Regions from separate parts of the Megasphaera sp. ASD88 genome, predicted to be linked through region 2. Evidence: riboswitches for the same ligand, from Rfam matches in the RefSeq annotation. Region 2 holds a riboswitch; each other region holds the start of a gene.
The links. A riboswitch is a leader RNA that binds a small molecule or an ion and turns the genes downstream of it on or off. The one in region 2 is predicted to bind ZMP and ZTP.
Positions count from the first base shown of each region.

Region 1: linked by a shared signal. The riboswitch ahead of CJ260_RS12020 (phosphoribosylaminoimidazolecarboxamide formyltransferase) and the one ahead of CJ260_RS02135 (OFA family MFS transporter) in region 2 are both predicted to bind ZMP and ZTP.
Region 3: linked by a shared signal. The riboswitch ahead of CJ260_RS04870 (formate--tetrahydrofolate ligase) and the one ahead of CJ260_RS02135 (OFA family MFS transporter) in region 2 are both predicted to bind ZMP and ZTP.

Region 1 covers NZ_NQXW01000036.1:822-4,227, reverse strand. The annotation lists gene CJ260_RS12035 (MBL fold metallo-hydrolase) at 1-239, shown strand, start outside; gene CJ260_RS12030 (hypothetical protein) at 276-629, shown strand; gene CJ260_RS12025 (DUF1847 domain-containing protein) at 653-1,276, shown strand; ZMP/ZTP riboswitch at 1,357-1,434, shown strand; gene CJ260_RS12020 (phosphoribosylaminoimidazolecarboxamide formyltransferase) at 1,496-2,671, shown strand; gene CJ260_RS12015 (DUF362 domain-containing protein) at 2,795-3,406, shown strand, end outside.
Region 2 covers NZ_NQXW01000002.1:70,727-74,132, forward strand. The annotation lists gene rsmG (16S rRNA (guanine(527)-N(7))-methyltransferase RsmG) at 1-119, shown strand, start outside; gene CJ260_RS02130 (D-alanyl-D-alanine carboxypeptidase family protein) at 156-1,172, shown strand; ZMP/ZTP riboswitch at 1,224-1,308, shown strand; gene CJ260_RS02135 (OFA family MFS transporter) at 1,379-2,647, shown strand; gene CJ260_RS02140 (helix-turn-helix domain-containing protein) at 2,971-3,406, opposite strand, start outside.
Region 3 covers NZ_NQXW01000005.1:68,362-71,767, forward strand. The annotation lists gene CJ260_RS04870 (formate--tetrahydrofolate ligase) at 1-1,294, opposite strand, end outside; ZMP/ZTP riboswitch at 1,344-1,423, opposite strand; gene CJ260_RS04875 (hypothetical protein) at 1,595-2,410, opposite strand; gene aspS (aspartate--tRNA ligase) at 2,483-3,406, opposite strand, start outside.

The DNA of each region.
Region 1 (3,406 bases), on a different contig from region 2:
AGGCCTTTTGCTTATACGAGCATAGAGATCTGTTCCGGCCCTATGAGAAGAACCACAGCACGGTAAAGGACGCGGCGGAAACGGCGGCTTCTCTCGGCGCGGCGCGTTTGGTGCTGTACCACACGGAAGAAAAGACCGGCAGCAGCCGGAAGGGGCTGTATACGGAAGAAGCGAAGGCCTATTACGGCGGCGCCGTGTACGTCCCCGAAGATATGGAGCGGATCGCGCTCAGCCGCTGAAGCGCAGACTGATGGATTATATAAAGGAGTCGTTCGATGATACAGCTTATACTTTGCGGATTGGTAACGGGCTTGTTATATTTTTGGAATTATAAATACTGCAAACTCAGCGCGGACCCGGCCTATGCGCTGCAAAACCCGATTATGCTGCGCATCAGTTCTATAGCGCGCAGTGTCGGCACGCCGGCGTTTCTGGCCTTTCTCTTTTATACTGTGGAGTGGAGCGCCGTCTATTATCTGGTCAGCCTGTTTGTCGGCATCCTTGCGGCCGGCTTGGCTTATAAAGGCGGCAAGGGAAGGGGCTTCATGCATTTTATGGGGATTATCTCCTGGATTCCCTGGGTGTGCCTCAACGGAATGTTGTTATATTTGATTATGAAATCATTATAGTAAACGGAAAGGTTGTGAAGACAATGGCAGAACGAACTCTTTCCTGCGCCGACTGCGGCGTAGTGAACTGCAACGTCATGAACAAGGAATATCCCGATTTCTGCGTGACGACGCACATGGATGAAGACGTGAAACGAGAAGCCTTAGCACTGTATGAGCAGGACGACAATCAGCAGGTCATGCAGACGGCGGCTGGCGTCGAATGCGACGGCTATTTAAAGTGGTGCCGCGTCCAGGAGACTATTGAATTTGCCAAACGCATGAATTTCCATAAAATCGGCATTGCGACTTGTGTCGGCCTGATACAGGAAACGCGGATGCTGGCGGGGATTCTGCGCAAGCACGGCTTCGAAGTTTTCGGTATGGCCTGCAAGGCCGGCGCTGTTCCCAAGGTAGAGCTGGGAATTGACGAAAAATGCAATGCTGTCGGCGTCAACGCCTGCAATCCCATCCTCCAGGCCAAGATGCTCAATGCCAAGCATACGGATATGAATATCGTCATGGGCTTGTGCGTCGGCCACGACAGCTTATTTTACAAATATTCCGAGGCCCTGACGACGACGTTGGTCGTCAAGGACCGCGTGACGGGCCATAATCCCGTGGCGGCATTGTATACCAGCCAGTCCTATTATAAGACGAAATTATAAGCCGAGCGAGCGTATCGCTAAAAGGCGCTGCCCTTGTCTGTTTCCCATTGACACAGGGCGGCTGCGCCTTGTATAATGAAACAGAAGCATGTGACTGACGGAAGTGGAGCTACCACGGGGAGCATGGTTCATTACAGCCGACCGTCTGGGCGAAGGTTCCAGAAGTGTCGGTATTTTTATTTTTGCCAGGAAATTTCTTATTTTCAGGAGGTAATACTAATGAAAGAATTGCAATTGAAATACGGCTGCAATCCGAATCAATCATCGGCAAGAGTATACATGAAAGACGGCAGCGACCTGCCCTTTGAAGTCATGAACGGCCGTCCGGGCTACATCAATCTGCTCGACGCCTTCAACAGCTATCAGCTGGTCAAGGAATTGAAGGAGGCGACGGGCCTTCCCGCCGCGGCGTCCTTTAAGCACGTCAGCCCGGCCGGCGCTGCCGTCGCGACCGACATGAGCGATACGCTGAAAAAAATCTATTATGTAGACGACTTGAAATTATCTCCCCTCGCTTCGGCCTATGCCTGTGCCCGCGGTGCAGACCGCATGAGCTCCTACGGCGACTTCGTCGCCTTGTCGGATATTTGCGACGCCGAAACGGCGACGCTGCTGAAACGGGAAGTATCCGACGGCGTTGTAGCTCCGGGATATACGGACGAAGCCCTGGCTATTCTCAAGACGAAGAAAAAGGGCAACTACTGCGTGCTGAAAATCAATGCCGATTACGTTCCTCAGCCTGTCGAATCGAAGGACGTATACGGCATTACCTTTGAACAGGAACGCAACAATGCCAAGATTACGGCCGACTTGTTCCAGAACCGCCCGACGAAAAATAAGGACATCCCCGAAGCGGCGCAGCGCGACTTGCTCATAGCGCTGATTACCCTGAAATATACGCAGTCCAACTCGGTCTGTTACGTCAAGGACGGCATGACCATCGGCGTCGGCGCAGGCCAGCAGTCCCGCGTTCACTGCACGCGCCTGGCCGGCAACAAGGCCGATATCTGGTGGCTTCGCCAGAATCCGAAGGTATTGGCCCTGCCGTTCCGCGACGACGTGCGCCGTCCGGACCGGGACAACGCCATCGACGTATATATTTCCGACGACTACGAAGACGTGCTGGCTGACGGCGTATGGCAGAATCTGTTTACCCAGCAGCCGGAACCTCTTACGAGAGAAGAAAAGAAGGCCTGGATCGGTCAGCTTCACGGCGTAGCGCTGGGCAGCGACGCCTTCTTCCCCTTTGGCGACAACGTAGAACGGGCCCACCGTAGCGGCGTCGATTACATCGCTCAGGCCGGCGGCTCCATCCGCGACGACAACGTCATCGAAACGTGCGACAAATACAATATTGCCATGGCGATGACCGGCTTGCGGTTGTTCCACCACTAAGATATATCAAGAGCGTCCCCTCTGGGGACGCTTATTTTACAGCCTTCTTTTTCTTGACTTAGAGCGTACTTCATGTGATACAATGAAGATGTTTATGAGAATGAGTTTATCGGGAGGTAGGTTATGGAAAAAGCAAAAGTATATTTTACGGATTTTCGCTGTAAAGTAGGTACAAATAATCTGATGAAGCTGCAGAAGCTGTGCAAGAAAGCCGGCATCGAAACGATCGACTTCGAAGGAAAATTCGTCGCCATCAAAATGCATTTCGGCGAATTAGGCTGTCTGGCATCGATTCGCCCGCAGTACGTCAAAGCCGTCGCCGACTTGGTTAAAGAATTAGGCGGCAAGCCCTTCCTGACGGACTGCAATACATTGTATCCCGGCAGCCGCAAGCACGCCCTGGAACATTTGGACTGCGCCAACCTGAACGGCTACAATACAATTACGACGGGCTGTCAGATCATCATCGGCGACGGCCTGCGCGGCACGGACGAAGTGGAAATTCCCGTTAAAAACGGCGAATACGTACAGAACGCCAAGATTGGCCGGGCTATTATGGACGCCGACGTATTTATCAGCCTGGCTCACTTTAAAGGCCATGAAATGACCGGCTTCGGCGGCGCCGTTAAAAACATCGGCATGGGCTGCGGCAGCCGCGCTGGTAAGATGGAACAGCATTCGTCGGGCAAGCCGGCTGTCAAGGCCAAGAAGTGCAAAGGCTGCCGCCGCTGCGCA
Region 2 (3,406 bases):
GCCCCGTCCATTTGCCGGGGCTGGATGACAAGCGGGCCGTCCTGTATATCAAAAAGACGAAGAAATGTCCGGCCAAATACCCGCGCAAGCCGAAAATGGCCGCTAAAAATCCGTTGTAATCATCTATAAGTTTATGCTCAAGGGAGGCATGTATCATGTCTTTAAAGAAAACAATCTTAGCTGCGCTGACTGCCTGCGTAGCCCTATCTTCCATAGCCTTCGCCGAAAATCCGGAATCGCCGGCAGTAGCGGCTCAGGCCGCCTACGTCATGGACGCCGATACGGGCGACGAGCTGTACGCCAAACAGCCTGACCTGAGAGGATATCCCGGCAGTACGACGAAGATGATGACCTGTATCGTCGCCTTGGAAAACGGACAAGGCATCATGGATAAGACGATTCGCATTACCGATAAGGCCCTGAGCGTCGAAAGCGATGCCTCTGTCCTCGGCCTGCAGCAGGGCGACCAGATTACCCTGCGCAACGCCCTGACGGGCATGATGCTCGTGTCGGGCTGCGATGCCGCCGTGGCCATTGCGGAAACGGTTGAGCCGACGGAAGATGCCTTCGTCGCAAAAATGAACGCGAAGGCGGCGGCTCTCGGTGCGACCCATACGCATTTCGTCAATCCCCACGGCCTTCCCGACGCCAATCACTATTCGACGGCCCGGGATCTGGCCAAAATTGGGGCTTACGGCATGAAGCTGCCGGCCTTCCGGGATATCGTCAAGCGCAGTACCTTTGACATGCCCTACGTCGACGGCAGCTATAAGCATTGCGTTTCGACGAACGAATTCCTGACTAGCGGGTTCCCCGGAGCAAACGGCATTAAAACCGGCACGACGAATGCCGGCGGGCCGTGCCTCGTCGTTTCGGCGACTCAGAACGGGCGGACGGTCATCGCGGCTATCATGAATTCGGAAGACCGCTACGGCGATGCCCAGGCCCTGATGAAATACGGCTTTTCCGTATTGAAGCCCCTGGAAAACGTCTACATCATCCGCAAGGCCCCGGCAGGTCAGACGCTGACCGAATTGGGCCGGCAGCAGATGGAGCAGGCCAAGGCTGCGGCGGACGCCAAGGCTAAGGGTCAAGCCGCGCAGGAAACAGCTTACGGAACGGACGCCGATACGGCCGACATGGCTGCGGCAGCTGTGAAAAAATCTGCATAATTCTTGACAGGTATGCTCTAAATCCGTATAATCATATCATAACAACGTACCTATACAGTGCAGGACTGACGGAATGAAGTGGAATAACCACGTGGACTGCACGGTGACATACACGCCGACCGTCTGGGCAAGAGTACATCTATTCTTTGTCCAGCCGGCCGGCTTTTTGTATTGCCGCGGCGGGACAAGTCAAAGGAGACGATATCATGAAGAGAAATCGCTGGCTCATTGCCCTGTCCGCCATGGGAATTCATATCTGCATCGGCAGCGTCTACGCCTGGAGCGTCTTGACCAAACCCATTATGGAATCGATGGGCTTTACGCTCCAGCAGACGACGTGGACCTTTTCGCTGGCTATCTTGTTTTTAGGTTTGTCTGCCGGATGCCTGGGAAGCTTCGTCCAAAAGGCCGGCCCCCGCAAGTCGGGCCTCGTGTCGACTTTATTTTTCGTTTCGGCTATGTTCGGCACGGCGGCGGCCATGGAGTTCCGCAGCCTGCCGATGCTGTATCTGTTTTACGGCGTCATCGGCGGCATCGGCCTGGGGACGGGATATATTACGCCTGTCTCGACCCTGGTCAAATGGTTTCCCGACAACCGCGGCTTTGCCACAGGCCTGGCCATCATGGGCTTCGGCTTTGCCAGCATGATCGCCGGTCCGGCGATGCAGCTTCTCGTCGCTAATTTTGGCCTGGCGACGAACTTCCTCATCTTGGGCGCAGTGTATCTCGTCGTCATGACAGCCTCGTCCCTGTACTTAGCGCCGCCGAAGGACGACGAAATACCCCGTCCCGATACAGAGCTGGCGAAGCCATCCGGCCCGGTCTATGCCGATGCCATGCCGCAGTTTTCCCTGAAAGAGGCCATGAAGACCTGGCAGCTCTATACGATTTGGTGGCTCTTTTTCGTCAATATCACCTGCGGCATCGCCCTCCTGGCCGTCGCCTCGCCGATGGCCCAGGAAGTCGTCGGCATGTCGCCCATGGCTGCCGCGTCCATGGTCGGCCTCATCGGCTTTTTGAACGGCGCCGGCCGCATCGCCTGGGCGACCGTATCGGATTATATCGGCCGGGCTAATACGTACGTCCTCTTCTTCTTCATCGAGGCCCTGGCCTTCTTCAAGCTGTCGACGGAAACGAACGCTTTCAGCTTTCAAATCGTCGTGCTGCTCATCATTACCTGCTACGGCGGCGGTTTTTCCTGTATGCCGGCCTACCTCAGCGACCTGTTCGGCACCAAGGCCCTGAGCGCTATCCACGGCCGCATCCTCACAGCCTGGGGGGCCGCCGGCGTGGCCGGCCCCCTGCTTCTGTCGTGGATTAAGGAAACGACGAACAGCTACTCCCTCACCCTGCAGGTCTTCTCGGCCCTCTTCGTCACGTCCCTGCTGGTTATGGCCGTCCTGAAATACAAGACGCGACACGGCATCACTGGTCAGGACGCCTATTGGTCGGCGAGAAAAGCGTCTGTCAAATAGATTTCTGCAATAAAAAATCAGGGTCTTCTCTATGATATATAGATGCAAGAAATAAGAATTGGCAATCAGCGTACTTGCGTCTAACACGACATAACAGAGCCGATCACCGCATGTTCATTTGCGCGTTATCGGCTCTTCATATGTACATCCCGTTTTTGATACTCATGGTATTCTGTTGTTTTATCATAGAACAAAAAAATCATCCAGCGATGATGCATACATTGTTGTCCCTTATAGATGGCGGGGATATTATAATTCAAGACGAATAAACAAAAAGCCGCGACCATTTACAGTGTTGAATGGCCGCGATTTTTTTTATTTCTCTATTCCGTTTTTTCCAGCAAGTCCCCTACCTCGCAGTACAGCACCTTTGCCAGCATGACAAGATACTCTGCCTGAGCTTTGTTGATATTCTTCTGCCGTTGCTCATATTGCTGGATCGTACGCACTGGGATGTTAGACAAATCTGCAAGTTCACGTTGACTCAATCCGGCTTTCTGCCGCAGAAGTTTCAGATTTGTTTCCGGTTTCGCCGCTTTATACATCGCAGTTACCTTATCGACGAACTGGCGAATATCCATTTCATGATAGGGCTGGTAAAGAGCTAGTATATCTTTGATGGGAACATACTGTACGATTTCTGCAAAGCTCATGGATGTTTCCCACTGATAATATGCTAATGCCCAGCCCGTCCAAAATTCCTCGCTTCGAGAGGCGGTGTAGTTCGGTTTGATTCGTTCTCTTTCCACGCCGGACTGC
Region 3 (3,406 bases), on a different contig from region 2:
GGGCGATGAGCTGCAGTACCTCTTCTCCCAATTCTACGCCGCCCTTGCCGCCTTCGGCCCAGCAGTTATTGAGGGCTGCGTCGACGCCGTAATCGGCGCAGAGCTGGCGGAGCGTCGCGATTTCCGCATCCGTATCGGTAGCAAATTTATTGATGCCGACGACGACGGGAACGTCGTAGGTACGCATATTTTCCACGTGCTTAGCCAAATTGGCAAAGCCCTTCTTCAAGGCTTCGATATTTTCTTCCTGCAAGTTCTTCTTGTCTACGCCGCCGTGCATTTTAAGAGCCCGGACTGTTGCGACGACGACGACGGCGTTCGGTTTAATGCCGGCGAAACGGCACTTAATGTCCATGAATTTTTCCGCGCCGAGGTCTGCGCCGAAACCGGCTTCCGTAACGGCGATCTCGCCCATCTTGAGGGCCAGCTTCGTAGCGACGACAGAGTTGCAGCCATGCGCGATGTTGGCGAAGGGGCCGCCGTGTACGAGGGCCGGCGTGTGCTCGATCGTCTGGACGAGGTTCGGCTTGATGGCGTCCTTCATGAGGATAGCCATTGCGCCTTCGACGCCGAGCTGGCGGGCCGTCACGAGGTTGCCGTCCAAGTCATAAGCTACGGTGATGTCACCCATGCGCTTCTTCAAGTCCATGAGGTCGCTGGCCAGGCACAGGGCCGCCATGATTTCCGAGGCAACGGTAATCATGAAGTGGTCTTCCCGCGGGAATCCGCAGACCTTGCCGCCCATGCCGACGACGATGTTGCGCAGGGCCCGGTCGTTCATGTCCATGACGCGCTTCCAGATGACGCGGCGCACGTCGATGCGCAGGGCGTTGCCCTGATGAACGTGGTTGTCGATGGCAGCGGCCAGAAGATTGTTGGCCGCCGTAATAGCGTGCATGTCGCCTGTAAAATGGAGATTAATATCTTCCATCGGCAGTACCTGCGAGTAGCCGCCGCCGGCAGCGCCGCCCTTAATGCCGAATACGGGGCCAAGGGAAGGTTCGCGAAGGGCGACGACGGCCTTATGCCCCATGTAGTTCAGCGCCTGGGCGAGGCCGATCGTCGTCAGCGTCTTGCCTTCGCCGGCCGGCGTCGGCGTAATAGCCGTGACGAGGACAAGCTTGCCGTCTTCGTTTTTCGAAAGGCGCTTGATAGCGTCAAAGGAAATCTTTGCCTTATATTTACCGTATAATTCCAAATCATCGTCAGTTAATCCGACTTTTTCCGCAATCTTTACGATCGGTTCCAGCGCGGTCTGCTGTGCAATTTCAATATCGCTTAATACCTGTGCCATGATTTGCGTCACTCCTGTTCGTAGCATAAAAAAATACCGACACTTCTGGAAATGTTGCCCAGACGGTCGGCTTCGCGTCAATCATGCTCCCCGTGGTTGATTCCACTTCCGTCAGTCACATGATTATGGACTTATTATACAAGAATTCTCCGTATACTGTCAATGACATTTGCCCCTTCTCCGCTGGATACAGCCTGGCTCCACAAAAATCAAAAAAAGGGGAAATCACCTGGCCCATGTCAGCTAGTACGAAAAGAAGCCGGTTCACAGAGAACCGGCTTACAGGCCATAGCAGTATGATTATATGTCGATTTCCTGTACGTCGCCGAAGGATACGGGGCCGCCGATAAAAATGCTGCGCAGCTCCTTGTCTTCTCCTTCTACGGCCGCGGCGATGGCAATCGCGCCGCCAGGCTGCTGAATCGTGCAGGACACGTTCTTTTTGCCTACGCAGGCCAGGGCCGCCGCTACAGCCGCCGAGCCTGAGCCGCAGCTCTGTTCCCAGTACAGCGTATCCGTCTCCGTCACGTATACGGCGGGGACCATATGCAGATGGGCCGGGTCAAAGAGGACGAGGCCGAACGCGTCCAGCTGTTCGTCCGACGCATAGTCCTGCAAGGCCGTCCAAAACATGTCCTTGTATTCCATTTCCGCTCCAGAGGCAAAGTGGACGAAATGAACGATGCCCGGCAGCTCGACGCGGAAAAAGCGGCTCGGCATGCCGCCTACGTCGAGAAGAACTGCTTCGACAGACAAGGGCAGGGGCATTTCGATATAGGCGTCGTAGGCCCCGTCGGGGCGCTTTTTCGCCTGGGCCTGGAGAATGCCTTCGCAGCCCGAACAGGACACGGCATATTCGCCCCTATCTCCACCGGCCAGCTGCAAGGCATAGGCCGCAGCGGAGCGGGACGCGTTGCCGCAGAATTCGCCGCCCATCATGTCGACGCGTAGCGGCTGGCCTTCCGTCATGGATAAATACGCGACCTGCTCGGCGTCGACGCCCTTATCTTTCAGGAGCTTTGCTGCCAAGAAGCTACGCTGTTCCGGCGCGACATCGCTCAGCACAAATAAGGTCGTATTACCGCTGGGGTCTGCTTTTACATATTGCAGTTTCACGTTGCTCAACTTCCTTTCTATCTGATAAAAAAGGTACCGGCCATGCCGATACCTTTTTCTGTAATGCGACTTTTATTTCTTGACGAGTTCTTCTTCTACCTGAATGTGAAGTTCGTGAAGTTGTTTTTTCGTAACTTCCGACGGAGCTTCGCTCATAGGGTCGATAGCGTTCTGCGTCTTCGGGAAGGCGATGACGTCGCGGATGGACTTGCGTTTGAGCATGAGCATGATCATGCGGTCCAGGCCGAAAGCCAAGCCTCCATGAGGAGGAGCACCGTATTCGAAGGCCCGGAGCAGGAAGCCGAATTTCTGTTCCGCTTCTTCTGGCGTAAGGCCGATAGCCTTAAATACGCGCTGTTGCAAATCAGGCTGGTAAATACGGAGGGAACCGCCGCCCAGTTCGACGCCGTTGAGAACGAGGTCGTATGCCTTGGCATAGACGTGAGCCGGGTCTGTTTCCAGTTTATCCAGGTCTTCGTCGCGGATAGCCGTGAACGGATGATGCATGGCGACGTAGCGTTTTTCTTCTTCGCTGTATTCGAACATGGGGAAATCAACGACCCAGGTGAAGGCGAATTTGCTTTCGTCGATCATGTTCATGCGGCGGGCCATTTCCTTACGCAGTTCGCCGAGAGCTGCTGCGACGACGGCCGGTTTGTCGGCAATCATGAGAACCAAGTCGCCCGTTTCGCTGCCGCACTTTTCGCCGATAGCTTTGAGCGTATCTTCGCCGAGGAATTTCTTAACCTGCGATTTCAGCGTGCCGTCTTCCATGAAGCAGATCCATGCCAGGCCCTTGGCGCCGTAGCGGGATACGTATTCGACGAGGTTGTCCAGTTCGCGGCGCGGAATGCCGGCGTCGCCCTTGACGTTGATGGCCTTGACCTGGCCGCCGTTGTCGACAACGGAGCGGAACACTTTGAATTCCGTATCGCGGACGAGGTCCGTAATGTCGGTAAACTTCATATCGAAGCGCAGGTCCGGCTTATCAGAGCC